DNA from 2 places in the Achromobacter veterisilvae genome. Region 1 is predicted to be linked to the other one. Evidence: predicted binding sites of a transcription regulator. Region 1 holds the regulator's gene; the other holds the start of a gene.

What was found. Region 1 encodes LexA, which represses DNA repair genes until DNA is damaged. Its sites were predicted from a motif close to ACTGTATNNNNATACAGT; they were not measured.
Region 2: the regulator LexA is predicted to act here: its motif matches at 5,359-5,376, upstream of WHX56_RS21850 (VRR-NUC domain-containing protein).

What each region holds. Positions count from the first base shown of each region.
Region 1 is NZ_CP148753.1:4,985,661-4,997,125, forward strand. It holds gene uvrB (excinuclease ABC subunit UvrB) at 1-415, opposite strand, end outside; gene WHX56_RS23065 (amino acid aminotransferase) at 425-1,624, shown strand; gene WHX56_RS23070 (IclR family transcriptional regulator) at 1,710-2,471, opposite strand; gene WHX56_RS23075 (thiolase family protein) at 2,595-3,842, shown strand; gene WHX56_RS23080 (class I adenylate-forming enzyme family protein) at 3,844-5,373, shown strand; gene WHX56_RS23085 (Bug family tripartite tricarboxylate transporter substrate binding protein) at 5,370-6,335, shown strand; gene lexA (transcriptional repressor LexA) at 6,532-7,182, shown strand; gene lon (endopeptidase La) at 7,292-9,742, opposite strand; gene clpX (ATP-dependent Clp protease ATP-binding subunit ClpX) at 10,003-11,301, opposite strand; gene clpP (ATP-dependent Clp endopeptidase proteolytic subunit ClpP) at 11,405-11,465, opposite strand, start outside.
Region 2 is NZ_CP148753.1:4,711,963-4,723,427, forward strand. It holds gene fes (enterochelin esterase) at 1-815, opposite strand, end outside; gene WHX56_RS21840 (group III truncated hemoglobin) at 1,028-1,432, shown strand; gene WHX56_RS21845 (ATP-dependent DNA helicase) at 1,433-3,703, opposite strand; gene WHX56_RS21850 (VRR-NUC domain-containing protein) at 3,700-5,343, opposite strand; gene WHX56_RS21855 (cytochrome c) at 5,487-6,791, opposite strand; gene WHX56_RS21860 (GMC family oxidoreductase) at 6,804-8,579, opposite strand; gene WHX56_RS21865 (gluconate 2-dehydrogenase subunit 3 family protein) at 8,583-9,296, opposite strand; gene argE (acetylornithine deacetylase) at 9,705-10,931, shown strand; gene WHX56_RS21875 (tripartite tricarboxylate transporter substrate binding protein) at 10,928-11,465, shown strand, end outside.

The DNA.
Region 1 (11,465 bases):
CGTTCTTCGGGAAGAACTCGCGCATCTCGGCGTAGAGCTGCGCGGCCAGCGTCTTATTGGGGGCCAGCACCAGCGCGGGCCGCCCCAGCCGGGCGATCACGTTGGCCATGGTGTAGGTCTTGCCCGAGCCCGTGACGCCCAGGAGCGTCTGGAACATCAGGCCGTCCTGCATCCCCTGGATCAAGCCCTCGATGGCGGCGGGCTGGTCCCCCGCCGGCGGATAGGGCTGGTACAGGTGAAACGGACTTCCCGGGAAGTCGACAAATCCGGGGCCCGCCGCAATGGCTGGCGCGCCCTCGCCCCCGGGCGCGGGGTTTTCCGCAATCGGGTCTATTGCGCTTTTAGACATGCTAGACTGTTCCAGGGTAAACCCCCCATTATCCACAGCACTCCGTACTGCGTCCACCCACCTCATCAGACTCCCATGAGCACCCTTTTCGATTCCGTCGAACTCGCGCCGCGCGACCCTATTCTTGGCCTGAACGAACAATACAACGCCGATACGCGTCCCGGTAAAGTCAATCTGGGCGTGGGCGTGTACTACGACGATCAGGGCCGCATTCCGCTGCTGGGCGCCGTCCGCAAGGCGGAAACCGCCCGCATCGAAGCCGCCGCCGCCCGCGGCTACCTGCCGATCGAGGGCATCGCCGGCTACAACGCGGGCGCGCAAGCCCTGCTGCTGGGCAAGGACTCCGCGCTGGCCGCCGCCGGCCGCGTACTGACCACCCAGGCCCTGGGCGGCACGGGCGCGCTGAAGATCGGCGCCGACTTCCTGCGCCAGTTGCTCCCCACCTCCAAGGTCCTGATCAGCAACCCGAGCTGGGAGAACCACCGCGCGCTGTTCGAACGCGCCGGCTTCGAGGTCGGCACCTACGCGTACTACGACGCCGCCACCCGCGGCCTGGACTTCGACGCCATGCTGGCGGACCTGAAAGCCGCCCCGGCCAAGACCGTGGTCGTGCTGCACGCGTGCTGCCACAACCCCACGGGCGTGGACCCCACCATGGACCAGTGGAAGCAGATCGCCGCCGTCGTCAAGGAAAACAACCTGGTCCCGTTCCTGGACATCGCCTACCAGGGTTTCGGCGACGGCCTGACGGAAGACGCCGCGGTCGTGCGCCTGTTCGCCGACCTGGACCTGACCATGTTCATCAGCTCCTCGTTCTCGAAGTCGTTCTCCCTGTATGGCGAGCGCGTCGGCGCGCTGACCGTCGTGGCCGGCAGCAAGGATGAAGCCACCCGCGTGCTGAGCCAGCTCAAGCGCGTGATCCGCACCAACTATTCCAACCCGCCCACCCACGGCGGCACGGTGGTGTCGACGGTCCTGAACTCGCCCGAACTCTTCGCCATGTGGGAAGAGGAACTGGCCGGCATGCGCGACCGCATCCGCCTGATGCGCAAGCAACTGGTCGAGAAGATCCAGGAACACGGCGGCAAGCAGGACTTCAGCTTCGTGCTGCGCCAGCGCGGCATGTTCTCGTACTCGGGCCTGACCGCCGCGCAAGTGGACCGCCTGCGCGAAGAGCACGGCGTCTACGCCGTCTCCAGCGGCCGCATCTGCGTCGCCGCGCTGAACAGCGGCAACATCGACAAGGTGGCCGCGGGCATCGCGGCCGTGCTGTAAGCCAGCAGCCGCGCGGGCCCACGGGCCTGCTTCCGCGAACGGGGCCTTCGGGTCCCGTTTTCATTTGTGCACGCCCGCGGCGGCTCTACTTGTCCAGGAACCGGTTCATCTCTTCGCGGATTATCTGGGCCACGGCCTCCTGGCGCTTTTGCGTCATGCGATTGTCCAGTGCCGCGACACTGATGCCACCCAGCACGTCGCCTTCTTTATTCATCAGCGTCACGCCCACGCCGGTCACCTTGCTGACCGCGTGGCTGCCTATCACGGCGTAGCCGCGCTTGCGCGCGCGGGCGATGCGCATGCGCAGTTGCTCCAGCGTGAGCGACTTGTACTTGAGGAAGCGGGCCCTGTTGACCTTGAGGTAATGCTCCGTGACGTCGTCGTCGAAACTCGCCAGCATGGCCAGGCCGCCCGCGCCCACGCCGATGGGCTGGCGGTTGCCGACCGGGATGGCCAACGCCTGGATGGGATAGGCGCCCACTTCCCGGCCAATGCAGAGGGTATCCAGGTCTTGCAGGATCACCAGGAAACTGGCGTCTTCGGTGCGGTCGGAAATACGGCGCAGCAAGGGCCCATAGCGCACGGACAACGACGACTGCGCAGCCAGCGACTCCCCCAGTTTCCGGCAATAGTCGCCCAGGTAGTACTTCTTGCTGCGCGCATCGCGGGCCACCAGCCCCTGCGCCAGCAGTTCGCGCAACAGCCGCAGCGCCGTCGGTTTTTCCAGGCCCTGCTCTCGGCATACATCCGTGAGCCGCAGGCCTTCTTCGTGATGGCGCTGCACAGTCTTGAGCACTCGCAGCGCCTTCTGGATGCTGGAGGATTCCGTCATAACGTCCAGGCCCATACCGGGCAGAAAAGTTTCATATGCCGGAACTTTATCCTCTTTTTCACGGGTAAGCAGGGGTTAATCCGGATCGGTCGGCCACGCAGAATAGAGCCACTCATCGACCAGCCGCCTACACCTACCATGAACGTCTATATCACCGGCATCGCCCATACTCCGCTGGGCCGCCACCCGGATCTTTCGGTCAAGCAACTGACCGAACAAGCCGTCAATACTGCCCTGGCCGACAGCGGCCATGGCCTGGATGACATGCAAGCCGCATGGTTCTCCAACGTGCGCCAGGGCCAGATGGAAAAGCAGAATTCGATCCGCGGCCAGTGCGCGCTGAACGCGATGGGGGTGAGCGGCATCCCCGTCTTCAATATCGAAAATGCCTGCGCCAGCAGCAGTTCCGGGCTGTTCAACGCCTGCATGGCGATCGAATCGGGCATGTTCGACACGGTGCTGGTGGTCGGCGCGGAGAAGATGTTCTACCCCGACAAGAAGACCGAAATGATGAATGCGTTCTTCGGCGGCACCGACATCCATCTGCTGCGCCAGACATGGGATTTCTTCTGCCAGCAAGAGACCGACCCCGCCATCCGCGAGCGGCTGAACTCTCCCGGCGCCTGGAATACGCAGAGCTTCTTCATGGACATCTATGCGGCCATGGCGCGCCAGCACATGCGCACTTACGGCACCACGCAGCGGCAGATCGCCAGCGCGGCGGCCAAGAACCACGCGCACTCGACCATGAACCCGCTGGCCCAGTACCAGAACGACATGTCCATCGACGACGTGCTTGCCACTCCCGAGATCGCCTGGCCGCTGACGCGCGCCATGTGCGCGCCCATTTCCGACGGCGCTTCGGCCGTCGTGCTGTCCAGCGGCCGCGCCTTGTCCGACGCGCGCAGGCAACGGGCCGTCAGGGTCGCGGGCATCGGCGCGGCCAGCACCGTGATCCGCGACATCGCCGACATGGACCGGCACTGCGTGCACCTGGCCGCGAAGCGCGCCTATGCCATGGCCGAGATCACGCCGCGGGATATCGACGTGGCCGAAGTGCATGACGCGTCCAGCTTCGCGGAACTGCTGCAGATCGAAAACCTGGGCCTTTGCGCCCGCGGCCAGGGCGGCCCCTACACCGAAAGCGGCGCGACCAGCCTGGGCGGCATCACCCCCGTCAACGTATCGGGCGGCCTGGTGTCCAAGGGGCATCCGATCGCCGCGACGGGCCTGGTGCAGATCCACGAGCTCGTTACGCAACTGCGCCATGAAGCCGGCGCGCGCCAGGTCCGGGGCGCCCGCACCGCGGTGGCCGAAAACGGCGGCGGGTTCCTGCATTACGAAGATGCGGCGGCCGTGGTCACGGTGCTCAGCAACAGGCTCTAGCATGCAGCCTATCGATTTTTTCCTGCATGCCGCCATGCGGTACCCGGATCGCATCGCGGCGATCGATGCGGCCACCGGCCGCACCCATACGTACGAAGCGCTGCGCGGCCAGGCGCTGGCGCTGGCCGCGGCGCTGCAACGCCTGTCGGGCAAGCCTCGTCCGGTGATCGCCACGCTGGCCGGCAATTCGCACGCAATGCTGCTGGGCATATTGGCCACCTATGCCTGCGGCGGCGTGCTGGTGCCGCTGACGCCGACCGTCGTCGAACAGGACATCGCCCGCCAACTGGCGACGGCCGCGCCCGATATCGTGTTGCACGACGCGGCCTACGAGGCGCTGCTGGCTTCCTACCACGGCCCGCGCATCTGCAACGACGAGCGCCGCGAGCTCCATACCGACGCGCTGGTGCGTGAACACGCGGGCCAGTCGCCATCGCGCTCCAATCCGGATCCGGGCGAGACGGCCGCCATCAAGTTCACGGGTGGATCGTCGGGCGTGCCCAAAGCCGTATTGCAGTCGCTGCGCTGTATCAACACCATGGTGGCGTCGCTGGCCATGGCGTATGGCTTCGACAGCGAGGAACGCTTCCTGCTGGCGCCGCCGATGACGCATGGCGCGGGCACGTTCGTGCTGCCGGTATTGCATGCCGGCGGCTGCCTGGTGATCGCCGGCCGTGCCACGGCCGAGCAACTGCATGCCTTGATGGACACCTGCGGGGTGACGTCCACCTGGGTGCCTCCCACCCTGCTCCAGCGGCTGGTGCAGGCACAGCGCGACGCGCCGCGCCACCTGCCGACGCTGCGCAACCTGCTGTATGGCGGCGCGCCCTGCCCGGCCCCGCTGCTGTCGCAGGCAATCGCGGCGTTCGGCCCCGTGCTGGGCGTTACCTATGGCCTGACGGAAGCGCCGGTCATCATCGCGGGGATGGACGGCGCCACCGGCTCCCGACCGGAAAACCATGGCAGCGCGGGCCGAGTCGGCCCCCTGACGCGGGTCGCGGTCGTCGGCGAAGACGGCCGCGCCACCGCCAGCCCGAACACCTTGGGCGAAATCATCGCCAGCGGCGACCTGCTGATGTCGGGCTACCTGAACATGCCCGAGCAGACCGCGGCCGTCCTGAAAGACGGCTGGTTCCACACCGGAGACATCGGCTACATCGACGAGCGCGGGTTCCTGTTCATCAAAGGCCGCTCCAAGGACGTCATCATTAGCGGCGGCTTCAATGTCTATCCCTCCGACGTCGAGAACGCCTATGCGCGACACCCGGACATCGCCGAATGCGTGGTGTTCGGCGTCGCCGACGACTACTGGGGCGAACGCGTCGAAATGGCGGTCGTTCCAGTTCGGCCGGACTCGGTCGGCGCCCAGGCGCTGATTGATTACGGCAAGCAGCAGTTGGGGTCCGTGCGGACACCCAAAATCATCCACATCGTGCAGTCTTTTCCAAAAAACACACTAGGCAAACTCGACAAGCGGCGAATCATCGACGACTTGCGCGACGCGAGCCAGCAGGAGGAACATCGATCATGACATTCAAGACCTGGATTGCCGCCACGGCCGGCGCGCTGGCCATCACGCTGGGCGGCTCCGCCGCCGCGGCCTTTCCGGACCAGCCCATCCGCTTCGTAGTCGGGTTTCCGCCGGGCGGCTCGACCGATATCGTCGCGCGCGTGTTGGCCGAGGGCCTGTCGCGCGAATTGGGCCAGTCCGTCGTCGTCGAGAACAAGGCGGGCGCGGGCGGCACCATCGGCGCCTCGACGGTCGCGCACGCCAAGCCGGACGGCTACACCATCTTCCTGGGCACCGTAGCCACCAACGTGATCAACCCGTTGCTGCGCAAGGAACTGAATTTCGACCCGATCAAGGGTTTCACCATGATCGGCGAGGTCGGCTTCTACACCAATCTGGTGCTGGTCAATGCCGATTCGAAATACCGGGACCTGGGCGCGCTGATCGCCGACGCGAAGCAGCGGCAACTGTCCTACTCCAGCCCCGGGGCCGGCACGTCGCCGCACATGACCGGCGAATACTTCAAGATCCTGACCGGCTCGAACATGCAGCACATTCCCTTTTCGGGCAGCGGCCCGGCGTTGACCGCGCTGATGGGCAGCCACGTCGACCTCGGGTTCGACAATCTGCCCGCCGCCCTGAGCCTGGTGCAATCGGGCAAAGTGCGGGCGCTGGCCATCACCAGCACGACGCGCATCAAGGAACTGCCCGATGTGCCCACCGCCGAGGAGCTGGGCGTGAAGAACATGAGCGTGGACGCCTGGGTCAGCGTCATGGGCCCGGCCGGCATTCCGGCCGACCGGCTGTCGGTGCTGAGTTCCGCCTTGCTGAAAACGCTGGCCATGCCCGACATCGTCCGCAAACTCGAAGACAAGGCCATCACGATCAAGGCCACGCGTCCGGAGGAATTGCAGGACTACATCGAATCCGAGACCCGGAAGTGGCGCGGCGTCATCGAGACGGCCGGCATCAAGCCGGAATAACGCGCGGCGCCTGGTCGAGGTCCGCCCGGGCAAGGTCTGATTTGGCCCGGCGCGCTCGATCCGGGGCATCCTGACCGGCCGGTTGCCGCTTTGAGGCGACCGGCCGGTCAGTTCGGGGAGCAACTTGCTTTTTTGCGCTGCGTCCCCCAGAATGGCGCTGTATATATGTACAGTCCGCTAGCACCGGATCATCGCCATGGCCAGCAAACTCACCGATCGCCAACAACAAATCCTGGATCTGATCAGGCAGACCGTCGCGCGCACCGGCTTTCCGCCGACGCGCGCCGAAATCGCGCAGGCCCTGGGTTTCCGTTCCCCCAACGCGGCGGAAGATCACCTCAAGGCCCTGGCCCGCAAGGGCGCCATCGAACTCACGGCCGGCGCCTCCCGCGGCATCCGCCTGAAAGACGCCTCCACGGCGCCCACGCAAGCCTCGCTGCCCCTGCCCTCCCTGGCGCAACTGCTGCTGCCGCTGGTGGGCCGCGTGGCCGCCGGCAGCCCCATATTGGCCGCGGAACACGTCGAACGCGAGGTCGGCGTGGACCCCAACCTGTTCGCCCAGGCGCCCGACTACCTGCTGAAGGTGCGCGGCATGAGCATGCGCGACGCGGGCATCCTGGAAGGCGACCTGCTCGCCGTGAAAAAAGCCTCCGAGGCCCGCAATGGCCAGATCGTGGTGGCCCGGCTGGGCGATGACGTCACCGTCAAGCGCCTGCAGCGCCAGAACGGCCACATCGAACTCCTGCCCGAAAACCCGGACTTCCAGCCCATCGTGGTGGGCGCCGACCAGGATTTCGCCCTGGAAGGCATAGCCGTGGGCCTGATCCGCACGCACGCGCTGCACTAAGGGCCTCTCCCGCCCTTCCCGGCGCAGGCAAAATGAAACCCGCCGAGGCGGGTTTCTTTTTGGGTCATGGCTCCCGGGCGCTCCTTGCGGAGACGCCCGGAAGGTCAGGTCAATGCTTGAGCACCGGATCGGTCGAGCCCGGCTCGGCCGGCTTGGCCACCAGGGGTTCCTTGACCGCTTCTTCCTCGGCCAGGGGCTCGGGCAGGCGTTCCAGGGCCAGTTCCAGCACCTTGTCGATCCAGCGCACCGGCACGATCTCGAGATGGTTCTTGACGTTGTCCGGAATCTCCGCCAGGTCCTTGACGTTTTCTTCCGGGATCAAGACCGTCTTGATGCCGCCGCGATGGGCCGCCAGCAGCTTTTCCTTCAGGCCGCCGATGGGCAGCACTTCGCCGCGCAGCGTGATCTCGCCGGTCATGGCGACGTCGGCGCGCACCGGGATGCGCGACAGGGCCGACACCATGGCCGTGGTGATCGCGATACCCGCGGACGGACCGTCCTTGGGCGTCGCGCCTTCCGGCACGTGCACGTGCATGTCGTGCTTCTCGAAGACGCTGTCGGCAAAGCCCAGGCGGCGGGCGCGCGAGCGCACCACCGTGCGGGCCGCTTCGACCGATTCCTTCATCACGTCGCCCAGCGAGCCGGTGCGTTGGATGACGCCCTTGCCGGGCATGTCCGCGACTTCGATCGTCAGCAGGTCGCCGCCGACTTCCGTCCACGCAAGGCCGGTCACCTGGCCGATCTGGTTTTCCTTTTCGGCCATGCCGAAGGTGTAGCGGCGCACGCCCAGGTAGTCGCTCAGGTTGTCGCCCGTCACGTTGACCGGCTTGACCTCGAGGGTCTTGCCTTCGGCCTTGGCGCGGTCGCCCTGGGTCAGCAACTGCTTGATGACCTTGCGGCAGATCTTGCCCACTTCGCGTTCGAGCGCGCGCACGCCGGCTTCGCGGGTGTAGTAGCGCACGATGTCGCGCAGGGCGCTGTCGTCGACGGTCAGCTCGCTATCCTTCACGCCGTTGTTCTTCATCAGCTTGGGCAGCAGATGGTCGCGGGCGATGTGGATCTTCTCTTCCTCGGTATAGCCGGACAGGCGGATCACTTCCATCCGGTCCAGCAGGGCCGGCGGAATGTTCAGCGTGTTGCTGGTGGCCACGAACATGACGTCGGACAGGTCGAAGTCGACTTCGATGTAGTGGTCCTGGAACGTGTGGTTCTGTTCCGGGTCCAGCACCTCGAGCAGGGCCGACGAGGGATCGCCGCGGAAATCCATGCCCAGCTTGTCGATTTCATCGAGCAGGAACAGGGGATTGCGCACGCCGACCTTCGACATGTTCTGGACGATCTTGCCGGGCATGGAGCCGATGTAGGTGCGGCGATGGCCGCGGATCTCGGCTTCGTCGCGCACGCCGCCCAGCGCCATGCGCACGAACTTGCGGTTCGTGGCCTTGGCGATGGACTGCCCCAGCGAGGTCTTGCCCACGCCGGGAGGGCCGACCAGGCAGAGGATCGGCGCCTTCACCTTGTCCACGCGCTGCTGCACGGCAAGATATTCCAGGATCCGTTCCTTGACCTTTTCCAGGCCATAGTGGTCGTTGTCCAGCACCGTTTCCGCGTTGCTGATGGAATTGTTGATCTTGCTCTTCTTCTTCCAGGGAAGATTGATGAGCGTATCGATGTAGTTGCGCACCACGGTGGCTTCGGCCGACATGGGCGACATGAGCTTGAGCTTCTTGAGCTCGGCATCGGCCTTCTTGCGCGCCTCTTTGGGCATGTGGGCGGCGATGATCTTCTTTTCGAGCTCTTCGATGTCCGCGCCCTCTTCGCCTTCGCCGAGTTCCTTCTGAATGGCCTTGACCTGCTCATTCAGGTAGTAGTCGCGCTGGCTCTTTTCCATCTGCTTCTTCACGCGGCCGCGAATCCGCTTCTCGACCTGGAGGATGTCGATTTCGGTTTCGAGTTGCGTGAGCAAGCCTTCGAGGCGTTCGGAGGTGCCGACGATCTCGAGCATCTTCTGCTTCTGCTCGAGCTTCAAGGGAAGATGCGCGGCGATCGTATCGGCCAGGCGCCCGGCATCGTCGATGCCGGCCAGCGAGGTCAGGATCTCCGGAGGGATCTTCTTGTTCAGTTTTACGTACTGTTCGAACTGGGCGACGATCGCGCGGCGCAGGGCCTCGGTCTCGGAGCCTTGCATGGCGTCCGGTTCGATCGGCGTCACCTGGCAGGTGAAGTGCGAATCGGCGTCTTCGATGCTGTTGATGCGGGCGCGCTGGGTGCCCTCGACCAGCACCTTGACGGTGCCGTCGGGCAGCTTGAGCATCTGCAGGATGCCGGCGACGCAGCCGATCTCGTAGACGTCTTCGGGCGTGGGGTCATCCTTGCCGGCGGATTTCTGGGCCACCAGCATGATGCTCTTGCCCGCTTCCATCGCAACCTCGAGCGCGCGGATGGAGCGCGGACGGCCGACGAACAGCGGGATGACCATGTGCGGAAACACCACGACGTCGCGCAGCGGGAGCAGGGGCAGGTCGATCGGGTCGGAAGGCAGGGTCTGGCTGGCAGACATAGGAGGTTCCTCGGTATGACTCGGCGTATCGGGGACAGGTGGCCCGGGTATACCCGGACCAGCCACGTCGGTTACGTCTGTTATGGGAACAATAGCCGAAAATTCAAGATCTCGGCGCCTGGATAACCCAAAGGCTGAAAAAATCCCCCGGGGGGACACTCACAGTATGCGAGTGTCGCGCCCGCGAGAAAAGCGTGTTTCCACTCGGGAATGGCCCCCAGGCAAAAAAACCCGTTACGGGAACGGGCTTTTTTGAAATATCAGGCTGCCGCGTCGCGGACTTCCCCGCGCTCCGGCTTGTCCGAAGCGGCGGCTTCGTCGGCGTAGATGAGCAATGGCTTGCCCTCGCCTTCGATGGCGTTTTCGTCCAGCACCACGCGCTTGACGTTGCCCTGGGAAGGCAGGTCGTACATGGTGTCGAGCAAGGCCTGCTCGATGATGGAACGCAGGCCGCGGGCGCCCGTCTTGCGCTTGAGCGCCTTGCGGGCGATCGCCTTCAGGGCGGCGGGCCGCACGTCGAGTTCGGCGCCTTCCATGGCGAACAGCTTCTGGAACTGCTTGAGCAAGGCGTTCTTGGGCTCGGTCAGGATCTGCACCAGGGCCGCCTCGTCGAGTTCGTCCAGCGTGGCGACCACCGGCAGGCGGCCGACCAGTTCCGGAATCAGGCCGAACTTGATCAGGTCTTCGGGTTCGACTTCGGAGAACAGCTCGCCCACGCCGCGCTCGGACTTGGCGCGCACCGAGGCCGAGAAGCCGATGCCCGATTTCTCGGTACGGTCGCGGATGACTTTTTCCAGCCCGTCGAAGGCGCCGCCGACGATGAACAGGATGTTGGTCGTGTCCACCTGGACGAAGTCCTGGTTGGGGTGCTTGCGCCCGCCCTGCGGCGGCACCGAGGCCACCGTGCCTTCGATCAGCTTCAGCAGCGCCTGCTGCACGCCCTCGCCCGACACGTCGCGGGTGATGGACGGGTTGTCGGACTTGCGGGAGATCTTGTCGATTTCATCGATGTAGATAATGGCGCGCTGCGCCTTTTCCACTTCGTAGTTGCAGTTCTGCAGCAACTTCTGGATGATGTTTTCGACGTCTTCGCCCACGTAGCCGGCTTCGGTCAGCGTGGTGGCGTCGGCCATGACGAACGGCACGTTCAGCATGCGCGCCAGCGTCTGGGCCAGGAGCGTCTTGCCCGACCCGGTGGGGCCGATCAGCATGATGTTGCTCTTGGACAGCTCGACTTCGTCGCCCTTGATCTCGCCGTGGCGGATGCGCTTGTAATGGTTGTAGACCGCCACCGCCAGCATGCGCTTGGGCGAGTTCTGCCCAATGACGTACTGGTCGAGGAAGGTCTTGATTTCGGCCGGAGTGGGCAGTTCGGAACGAATCGCCGCGCGCGCGGTGGCTTGCGCCTCCTCGCGGATGATGTCGTTGCACAGATCTATGCATTCATCGCAGATGAATACCGACGGACCCGCGATCAGCTTGCGGACTTCATGCTGGCTTTTATTGCAAAACGAGCAATGCAGCACTTTTGCGTCTGCCGATCCCTTTTTTTCAGGCATATTTGTTTCGTATCTCAGGTAAAGATGCGCCAGGCTGGAAAAAAGCCTAGCGCATGCGCTTACTCAAACATGGTGGCAGCGGGTTCGGGTCAACCGGGGGAAGTCAGCCTTCCGAGCGGGAGGTCATCACCTTGTCCACCAGTCCATACGATACCGCATCTTCG
Region 2 (11,465 bases), 270 kb from region 1:
GCCAGTTCCAGCACCGAGGAATACTGGAACGCGTCCACGCCGCGCTCGGGGTAGGCCTTGGGGTTCAGCGGATCGGCCTGCGCGGTGGCCAGGATCGCGCGGCGCCGCGCGGTGTCGGAAGCAGGCAGCTCCGGCACGTCCGGCGCCAGCTTGTACGACAGGCGCGCCGAGCGCGCCAGCACGAAACTCCGGTACCAGACGTCCGAGGTTCCCAGCCGCGCCAGCGGCGCGTGGTCGGACGAGGGGCCGCCGAACAGCCGCACGTTGCGCTGCGCGCCGCGCCACAGGAAGGTCACCCGGTCATGCGCGGCGTCGACGGGCTCGATCAGCGGCGCGCCCGAGGCCGCGATCTCGCGCCAGAAGGCATCGGTGCCGCCGCCCTGCTCCAGCGCGCGCGCCAGCGCCGCGAGCCGCGGACTGTCGATGGCGGGCGCGGGCTCGGGCGCGCGCTGCGCCGACAGCGGCACGCGCTCGGACACCGCCCAGCGGTACGCGCCCCGCCCCTGCGCCCGCAGCGTGTAGCGGCCATCGTCCGGCGCCACCAGCATCAGGCCGCCGGCGGGCCGCTCGGCGTCGCTCAGGCGGCGCACGTGCCTGCCCGACGCATCCAGCAGGTCCAGCGTCACGCCGCTGTCGGCCGCCCACTCCCCGGCCAGGAATTCGCCCTTTTGCAGAGTCAGCGCGGTATCCGCCGGCGCCTGCGGCGACACCCGCCCTTCCGCGCTCTGCGCCAGGGCGGCCCCCGATGCCGCGCCAGCCAGGGCCAGCGCCAGCCATCCGGCGCGCCACCGATGGGTATTGCGTTGCTGCGTCACTTGCCTGCTCTCCTGCTCGCGTGTCGACGGATCCGCCCCGCGCGACTGCCTCGCGGTCCGCCCTCACATTAATGGGAATCAATATCATTATCCACTGAAACCCGGCCCGCCGCGGGCGCGCAGGCCCCGCCGCCGCGTTTGCGCCAGATCAAACCGCGCCGGCCCCGGCCCGCCCTATCATGCGCGGATTCCCCCCTAGCCAGGAGACGCCCATGGCCGCTGCCGACCTCTGCACCGAAGCCGAAATCCAGGAACTGGTGCATGCCTTCTACGGCAAGGCGCGCGCCGACGCGGCGCTCGGCCCCGTCTTCGACAGCCAGGTGCACGACTGGGACGAGCATCTGAGGACGCTGTCCGACTTCTGGTCCGCCGTGCTGCTGGGCACCCGCCGCTTTTCCGGCATGCCCATGCCCAAGCACGTGGCCATGCCCAACCTGAGCGCCGAACTGTTCGAGCGCTGGCTGGCGCTGTGGCGCGAAACCACCGACGCCCTGCCCAACCGCGCCCTGGCGGACGCTGCCCAGGAAATGGCCCAGCGCATGGCGCGCAGCCTCTGGTATGGCTACCAGCTCAGCCGCGACCCGAGCCAGCCCCTGACGGACCTGCGCCCCGCCTGATCACTCCACCCGCCACCAGCCGGGCAACAGGCCGCGGACCTTCGCGCGCCGGTAGCGGTCGTCGATCAGGTGGACCGTGCCGACGTCCTGCTCGGTGCGTATCACCCGGCCGGCCGCCTGCACCACCTTCTGCATGCCCGGGTACAGATAGGTGTAGTCGTAGCCGTTCTCTTCGCCATAGCGCCGGTCCATGGCGCGCTTGATGCGTTCGTTCACCGCGTTCACCTGCGGCAGCCCCAGCGTGGCGATGAAGGCGCCGATCAGGCGCTTGCCCGGCAGGTCCACGCCTTCCGAGAACGCGCCGCCCAGGACGGCGAACCCCACGCCCCGCCCGGTCTCGGAAAACCGCGCCAGGAACGCGGCGCGGCCGGCCTCGTCCATGCCGGGGGTCTGCATCCATACCGGCACGTCCGGATGGCACTCCCGCATCAGGTCCGACACCCGGCGCAGGTAGTCGAAGCTGCTGAGGAACCCCAGGTAGTTGCCCGGCCGCTCGGCGTACTGCCGCGCGATCAGGTCCACGATGGGCGCAAGCGAGCGCTCGCGGTCGCGAAAGCGCGTGGATACGTTGCCCACCACCCGCACGGCCAGTTGCTCCGCCTGGAACGGCGCGGCCACGTCGATCCACGCGGCCTGCGCGGGCAGGCCCAGCGTGTCGCGATAGAACTGCTGCGGGCTGAAGGTGCCGGAGAACAGCACCGTGGCGTGCGCGGCCGCGTAGCGCCCCGCCAGGTGCGGGGCGGGAATCACGTTGCGCACGCACAGCGTCGACGGCGGCGTCTTGGCGCCGGCCGCGCCCGGAGCGTCCAGGGTCACGTCGAACAGCGCGTGCGAACCGAACTGCTCGGCCAGGCGCATGAAGTGCAGCGCCTCGAAGTAGAAGCCCAGCACCGGATCGTCCTGCGCCAGGGGCGACAGGCCCATGTGGTCGGTGATCGCCGCCACCGCCTTCTGCACTGCCGCCAGCACGCCCGCCGGGGCCTCGTCGTAGGCCTGGTAGGCCTCCGCCTGCTTTTTGTTCAAGGCGTTCCATGAACGGTTCAGGCCGTCCAGCGCCTTTTTCAGCGGCTTGGGCGCGGCGTAGCGCGCGGCCGACAGCGCGGCCTGGCCGAGTTCGCCCGTGTACATGCGGCGCGCCCGGTCCACCAGGTTGTGCGCCTCGTCCACCAGCACCGCGACCTTCCACTGGTGGGCCTGGGCCAGCGCGTACAGCATGGCGGTGGAGTCGTAGTAGTAGTTGTAGTCGCCCACCACCACATCGCTCCACCGCGCCATTTCCTGCGACAGGTAATAGGGGCACACCTGGTGCTCGTCGGCCGTGCGGCGCAGCGCCGCCGCGTCCAGGCGGACGTGCGCCAGCGCGGCTTCGCGGGCCCGCGGCAGGCGGTCGTAGAAGCCCTGGGCCAGCGGGCAGGATTCGCCGTGGCAGTCCTTGTCGGGGTGCACGCAGGCCTTGTCGCGCGCCTGCATATCCAGCACCCGCAGGCGCGGGGCCGCCGGCTGCGCGTTGACGGTTTCCAGCGCTTCCAGCGCCAGGGCGCGGCCCGGCCCCTTGGCGGCCAGGAAGAAAATCTTGTCCAGGCCCGAACCCGGGCAGGCCTTCAGCAAGGGAAAGAGAGTGCCCAGCGTCTTGCCGATGCCGGTGGGCGCCTGCGCCATCAGGCAGCCGCCGTCGCGGGCCGTCCGGTACGCGGCCACGGCCAGCTCGCGCTGCCCGCCGCGGAACGCCCCGTACGGGAACGCCAGCGCCTCCAGCGCCGCGTCGCGCGCCTGCCGGTGGGCCAGCTCGGTCCTGGCCCACGCCAGGAAGCGGCCGCACTGCTCCTGGAAGAACGCCGCCAGCGCCGCCGCGTCGTGCGTTTCCGTCAGCACCGTTTCTTCTTCCGTGACCACGTTGAAGTACACCAGCGCCACGCGCAATTGCGCCAGCCCCCGCTCCTGGCACAGCAGATGGCCGTAGACCCGCGCCTGCGCCCAGTGCGCCGCGCGGTGGTTGTCGCGCACGCCGTCCAGCCGGCCGCGATAGGTCTTGACCTCTTCGAGCTGGTTGGCCGCGGGGTCGTAGCCGTCGGCGCGCCCGCGCACCCGCAGGTTCTCGTAGTCGCCCGACAGCGGCACCTCGGTCTCGTAGGCGGGGCCGCGCCGGCCCGCCACGAGGGCATGCCCCGCCATGCCTTCCAGCCCGCTGGGCGCCGGCGTGAAGCGCGAATCCAGGTCGCCGGCGCGGGCCGTGAACTCGCACAGCGCCCGGACCGCCACTGAATAGCTCATACCGGATCCTCCCGCCAGCTCACGTGGCAGACGCTGACCGGCATGCCGTGCGCCACGCAGTATTCCAGCCAGCGGATCTGGTTGTCCTGCAGCTTGTCGCCCGGCCCCTTCACCTCGATCAGTTCGTAGCGCCGCTCGCCCGGCCAGAAGCGGACGAGGTCGGGCAGCCCCGAACGGTTGGTCTTGACGTCGCGCAGCAGCCGCAGGAAGAACAGCTTCAGGTGCGCGGCGGGCAGGCAGTCCAGCGCCTGCGCCAGCAGCGGTTCGGACAGCGCCCCCCAGAACACGAACGGCGACTGCACGCCGCGCTTGTCGGCATAGCGCGCCAGGATGGTGTCGCGGTAGCCGGGCGTATCGAGCTGCGCCAGGCATTCGGCGAAATGCGCCTCGCGCCGCGAATGGAAATCGGGCGCGTCCAGGTCCGCCGGCCCGCGCTGGAACGGATGGAAGAACGCGCCGGGCACGGGCGCGAACACCGCCGGCCAGCACAGCAGGCCGAACAGCGAATTGATGAGCGCGTTTTCCACATAGTGCACCGGCGCGTCGTCGCGGTGCAGGTGGTCGCGCGCCACGAATTCCACCGGCGCGGGCTGCGCGGGACGCGGCAGGGCCAGGTCCTGGCGCGCCACCGCGGGCGGCCGCCGGCGCGCCGGGGCGCCCTGCCCCGCGCCGCGCAGCAGGCGCGGCATCATGCGCGCCAGCCGCTGGCTTTCCTCTTCGCTTTCGGGCTCGGCCTGCGCCTGCGCCGCCAGCGCCAGCGCGTCGCCGAACCGCGCCATGCGTTCATACACCCGGATGCGCCGGTGGCGCGCGCCCGGATAGGCGCACAGCGCGTACACCCGCTGCGCGGCCTCCCAGTCCTGGGCCCGTTCGCAGGCCTGGCCGATGCGCAGCAGCATCTTGCCGCGCCGCTTCTCCAGCCAGGCGTTGTCGCTGGCGCAGGCGTCCACCGCCGGCAGCAGCGCCTCCACGCCCGCCCCGTCTTCCAGGGCCTGGCGGCATGCGTGCAGCGCGAGGTAGCGGTCGACGTCGGCGCGCGCCTGGAACGCGCGCGACGCCGCGTCGAACGGCACAGTCTCGTACTGGAACACGCCCAGGTCCGCCAGCACGAATTCCGACCAGTCCTGGCGCAGATTGCCGAAGAACATGAGGCGGAACCGTTCGCACAGGTCCGCCGCCATGACGCGCCAGACGGGCTCGCCGGCCCGCGGGTGCCAGGCGGCATAGGATTGCGGCTGGGGGTGCAGCGGCCGCAGCGCTTCCAGCAGGTCCGCCTTGCGGGCGCCGGGCTTGACCGGCGCGCCGGGGAACAGCGCGGCAAGTTCGGCCTTGGTATGCAGGCCGAAAAGTTCGTCCAGCGTCATGGGCGCGCCGGCGTCCAGCCAGCCCAGCGCCTCCAGCGGCGCGGCGGCTTCACGGGTGCCGGGGATCTCTTCGTAGGCCAGCCGGGTGGCGCGGAACCAGGGCCCGCGCCGCATCAGCATGCGCACCATCAGCGCCCGCGACGCCTGCGGCAAGGCCTGGAAATCCGCCAGGAAACGGAGTTCGGCGGCATCCAGCAGGTCGGCGTAGCGTTCGGCCACCCACGCCAGCGCGCGCTCGAAATTGTGCAGGTAGTAATAGCGGTACGGAGGAAACATCGGCGCTGCCGGATAGCTGGGTATTTATCCAGTAATCATAGCAGGCCGGCGGCCGGCCTTGCCGGAAAGCCCGAGAGCTTTCCGACAAGGCGCGGCCGGCGAGGCGCGGCCGGCGAGGCGTCACGCCGCGGGCCTTGGGCGCCTCAGCGCGCCGGCTGCGGCGCGGCCCCGACGTCCTTGCGCACCTTGGCCACGTCGGCGGCGCTGACCGACGCCCCCTGGTTGCCCCAACTGGACCGCACGAAGGTCACCACGTCGGCGACTTCCTTGTCGGTCATGCGCCAGTCGAAGCCCGGCATCGCGTACGCGGTCGGCGCCGCCGAAGTCCCCGGCATCTGCGCGCCTTTCAGCACGATGTGGATCAGGGACGCCGGATCCGCCGAGTTCACCGTGGAGCTGAGCGCCAGTTGCGGGAACGTTTCCGTATAGCCCTTGCCCGTGCTGCGGTGGCAGGCCGCGCAGTTGTTGAGGAAGGCCATCGCGCCGTCGCTCTTGTCCTTGCCGGTGCGCAGGGCCTGCGCCACGGACTCGTCGTAGGCGAGCGGCTTCGCGTCCTTGTTCACCGGAGGCAGGCTCTTCAGGTACGCCGCGATGGCGTTGACGTCGGCGTCGGACAAATGCTGCGTGCTGTCGCCGACCACCTGCGCCATGCCGCCGAAGGCCGCCGAATGGCCGTTGCGGCCGGACTTCAGGAACGCCGCGATGTCCTCCTGGCTCCAACTGCCCAGGCCGTCGGCCATGTCGCCCCGCAGGTTCTTGGCGAGCCAGCCTTCGACCACGCCGCCCGACAGGAAGGCCGAGCCGTCCGCCTCGGTCAGCGCCTTTTCCTGCAAGGCGAAGCCGCGCGGCGTATGGCAGGTGCTGCAATGGCCCAGGCCTTCCACCAGGTACTGGCCGCGCAGCAGCGCTTCGCGGTCGGCGCCCTTGAGGTCGCTGGCCGCGGGCCCGCTCACGGCGTCCGGCGCGAACATCCAGCGCCACACGCCCAGGGGCCAGCGCATCGACAGCGGCCAACTGATGTCGGTGTCCTTGTTGGCCTGCTTCACCGGCTCGACGCCATGCATGAAGTAGGCGTACAGGGCCTTCACGTCGTCGGGCGCGACCTTGGCGTAGGCCGTGTACGGCATGGCCGGATACAGCGAATGCCCGTCCTTGGACACGCCGTGGCGCACCGCCCGGTCGAAGTCCTCGTAGGTGTAGTCGCCGATGCCGGTTTCCTTGTCCGGCGTGATATTGGTGGAATAGATCGTGCCCAGCGGCGACTCGATGCCCAGGCCGCCCGCGAACGGCTTGCCGCCCTTCGCGGTATGGCAGGCGATACAGTCGCCGGCGCGCGACAGGTACTCGCCCTGCTTGATCAACTGCGCATCGGCCGGAGTGCCGTCGGCCGCCCACGCGGATCCCGCGACCAGCGCGGAGAGCGCCGCAACAATGGTCTGCTTAATCATTGTTCCGTCTCCTTACGCCTGGACCAGCGGGCCGGGGTTCTTCAGGTACTGGTCGCGGATCGCCTGCGCGGCCCAGAAAGCCAGGGCGCCCACCAGTCCCGTCGGGTTGTAGCCCATGTTCTGCGGGAACACACAGGCCCCCATCACGAACACGTTGGACACGTCCCAGCTCTGCAGGTACTTGTTGACCACGCTTTCCTTCGGGTTGGACCCCATGATGGCGCCGCCCGTGTTGTGCGTGCTCTGGTAGACCCGCGTGTCGTAGCGCGCGCCCTTCTTGCGCACCGCGACGAAGTGCTTCTCGGGCTTCATGGCCTTCGCCACCTCGTCCATGCGCTTGCCCATGTAGCCCAGCATGTCGAACTCGTTGTCGTGCCAGTCGAAGGTCATGCGCAGCAGCGGCTGGCCGAAGCTGTCCTTGTAGGTCGGGTCCAGCGACAGGTAGGCGTCGCGGTACGACATCACCGAACCGGAAATGCCGATGGTCATGTAGCGCTGGTACGCGTCCTGCACGCCCGCCTTCCATGCCGTGCCCCAGGTCGGGGTGCCCGGCGTGGTGGGCGTCATCTTGATGGGACGCCCGCCGTAGCGCACGTGGCGGATGCTGGCCCCGCCCAGGAAGCCCAGCGGGCCGTGGTCGAACTGGTCGCCGTTCAGGTCGTCCATGCCGACGCCGCCCGCGCCCGTGCCCACGAAGGGATTGAGCTGCGTGCCCTTGGGCAGCAGCGCGTTCACCGCGCCGTTCATCTGGTAGGCGTAGTTCTTGCCGACCGTGCCTTCGTTGGTCTTGGGATCGTAGGGCTTGCCGATGCCCGACAGCAGCAGCAGGCGCACGTTGTGCATCTGGTAGGCCGACAGGATCACCAGGTCGGCGGGCTGCTCGACTTCGCGGCCCTGCGCGTCGATGTAGGTGACGCCCACGGCCTTCTTGCCGGTCGAATCCAGATTGACACGGATCACGTGCGATTGCGTGCGCAATTCGAAGTTGGGCTTCTTCAGCAGCACCGGCAGGATGGTCGTCTGCGGCGACGCCTTCGAATACATGTAGCAACCGTAGTTCTCGCAGAACCCGCAGAAATTACAGGGCCCCAGGCGCACGCCGTACGGATTGGTGTAGGGGCCGGACGCGTTGGCCGCGGGCGCCGGATACGGATGGAAGCCGACCTCGCGGGCGGCCTTGTCGAACAACTGCGCGCCATAGGTGGTGGTCAGGGGCGGCAGCGGGAATTCCTTGCTGCGCTTGCCTTCCAGCGGGTTGCCGCCTTCGACGATCTTGCCGTTCAGGTTGCCGGCCTTGCCCGACGTGCCGCACACGTATTCGAACTTGGTGAAGTACGGCTCCAGTTCGTCGTAGGTCACGCCGAAATCCTGGATGGTCATGCCTTCGGGGATGAAGCTCTTGCCGTAGCGCGTCTCGTAGCGCGTGCGCAGTTCCAGCTCTTCGGGCAGCACCCGGTAGTGCATGCCGTTCCAGTGGAAGCCCGCCCCGCCCACGCCCGTGCCCAGCAGGAACGAACCGTTCTGGCGGTACGGCACGGCCACGTCGTCCACGCCGTGGCGGATGGTCACGGTTTCCTTGGACAGGTCCTGGAACAGCTTGCCGCGCACGGAGTACGCCAGTTCGTCGATCACCTTCGGGTACTCGGCGTCCTTGGGCGTGTCCTGCATGCCGCCGCGCTCCAGCGCCAGCACGTGCAGGCCGGCTTCGGTCAGTTCCTGGCCCAGGATCGCGCCAGTCCAGCCGAACCCGACCAGCACCGCGTCAACTTTCTCTTTCTTGATCGCCATGGCTCAGCCCTTTTCCCCAGAGATCGAAACGGGACCGTAGGGGTACTTCACGTTGGGCTGGTCCACCCAGTCCATGTAGTCGGCGCGAGCCCCCGGAAAGCCCACCATCTTCCAGCCCACCATGTTCTTGTTGCCGCCGTACATCGGATCGGCGAAGAACCCTTCCTTGGTGTTCGACAGCAGGAAGCTGAAGAACGTCCTGGACGGAACGGTCTCGAACTCGATCTTGCCGCCCTGCAGGTCCTTCAGGATCTGCTCCTGCAGCGGCTTGTCCAGTTCGGCGTAGACCTTGCCGTGCGTTTTCACGCACCAGGCGTCGCAGGCCTGGATGCCGTTGCGGTAGACCTCGCGCGGATTCTGGTTGAGCTGGTAGCCCAGTTCCGGCACCACGTCGGGATGGAACGGCCCCTGCATGTACCAGAGCTTGCCGTGGCCGAACGGCGTTTCCATCTGGCGGTCGATGAATTCCGGCACGCCGGCTTCGATGGCGCCGGGGCCGTAGTCGTCGGCGGGAATCAAGTGATCGACGGCCGCGACGATGAAGGCCCATTCGGCCTTGGTGAAATAGGTGGGTTCATAGGGCTTGGCCGCGCGCGCGGCGGCGCTCTCCGGCCCGTTGGTACAGCCGGTGGCCATTGCGCCCACCGCCAACGTCGACGCCGGCACGATGGCCAACGCCTGCAGGAACCGCCTGCGCGGCTTTGCGTCTTCTGTCATAGACATCTCCGTGAATACTCCAAGTTGTCCTAGCGACTGCGAACATGAACCTGGAAACACGAACCGCCGAGCTAGTGACAACACGCTCTTCGCTTACAGAAAATCGACCGTTCCTGTGAATAGGGACACAAGAAAAGGTGGGGACATTATGCGCTCTTTCGAGCATCTGATATGCACGATGGACCGTATCAGTTCGATTTTCTTGACATGAAAATGTCTTTTGCTTTAAGGACTACGTAAGACGCCTGAAAACGCGGGCTTTTCTGACAAGGCCATGAACGGTTGCATCGCATTCCATTGCGCGCCGACGCGCGCCGCGCACTGCCCAACGCATTAACAACGCTAATAGGACTTCCTGTTTATTTAATTGGTCCTGCCCTGCCCCGGACACTACAGTGTCATCGATCCATGGGGAGGGAACACGTGTCGCCGCACCAACAACCCACACGCCGGACGCTGGACATCCTGGCAACCTTGATCGCCTTTCCGACCGTCAGCCGGGACTCCAACCTGGGCCTGATCGAATGGGTGCGCGACTGCCTGCGCGGGCACGGCATCGGCGCCCGCCTCAGCTACGACGACTCCGGCGCCAAGGCGAACCTGTTCGCCACCATCGGGCCGGACCTGCCCGGCGGCATCGTGCTGTCGGGGCACACCGACGTCGTGCCCGTCGACGGGCAGGACTGGAGCAGCGACCCTTTCAAGGCCCGCATCGCGGACGGGCGCCTCTACGGCCGCGGCGCCTGCGACATGAAGGGCTTTCTCGCGGCCGTGCTCGCCTGCGTCGACCGCCTTGCGGCGGCGGAACTGCGACGTCCGGTCCACCTGGCCTTCACCTACGACGAAGAGGTCGGCTGCAAAGGCGTCAGGACCCTGCTGGCCGACCTGCAAGCCGCGCGGATCTCGCCCGCGGCCTGTATCGTGGGCGAGCCCACCGACATGCAGGTCGTGACCGCGCACAAAGGCAGCCGCAATTACCGCTGCTGCGTCCGCGGCAAGGAAGCCCACGCGTCGCGCACCCAGGACGGCGTCAACGCCATCGAATATGCCGCGCGCCTCATCGGCCGCATCCAGGACCTCGCCGACGAGTACGCCCTGGCGCCCCGCGAGGACAGCGCGTTCGACACCCCTTACGACACGCTTCAGACCGCCCTCGTCAACGGCGGCCTGGCGCGCAACATCGTGCCGCGCGACTGCGAATTCATCTTCGGCTACCGCTATCTGCCCGACAGCGATCCCGACCGCATCGTGGGCAGCGTCCAGGACTACGCCCGCGACCACGTGCTGCCGCGCATGCGGCGGAAATTCGCCGCGGCCGACATCCTGTTCGAAAAGCAGTCCGACAACCCCGCCTTGCGCCCGGGGCCCAACGCCGCCATCGCCCGCTTCGTCATGGGCCTGTCCGGCGCGGGCCATGCCGGCCCCCACGTGAGCTACATGACCGAAGGCGGGCTGTACCAGCAGGCGGGCGTCGCCTCCGTCATCTGCGGGCCGGGCAGCATCGAACAGGCGCACCGGCCGGACGAATACGTGGAGCTGAGCCAGCTCGCCCGCTGCGAAGCCATGGTCGCCGGACTTTGCGAGCATGCCGCCGAATTCCAGACCGATACGGAAACGACAGGAGAAGCCCGATGACCCCTCGCGCGACACGCGCTTTGCGCCACATGGCGGCCGCCCTCATGGCCGCGCTGGCGGTCCCCCTGTGCGCGCCCGGCGCGCATGCGCAGGCGCCCGCGCCGCTGAAGGACTATCCGCGGCAGGCCATTACGCTGATCTCGCCCTTTCCGCCCGGCGGCGGCAACGACGGGGTCGCCCGGTTGCTGGCAAACGAACTCGGCCGCATCACCGGCCAGTCCGTGGTGGTCGAAAACCGGTCCGGCGCGGGAGGCAATATGGGAACCGCCGCCGTCGCCCGCGCCAAGCCCGACGGCTATACCCTGGTGCTTTCGCAGAACAGCGTCATGGCGGTGAATCCCGCCATCTACAAGAACACGGGCTTCGACGCGCTGAAGGACTTCGCCCCGGTATCGCAGATCACCTCGGCCCCGCTCGCGCTGGTGGTCAGGAGCGAAAGCCCCTACCGCACGCTGGCCGACTACCTGAACGACGCCAAGGCGCGGCCCGGCGCCGTCACCTACGCCACGCCCGGCAACGGCACGCTGTCCCACC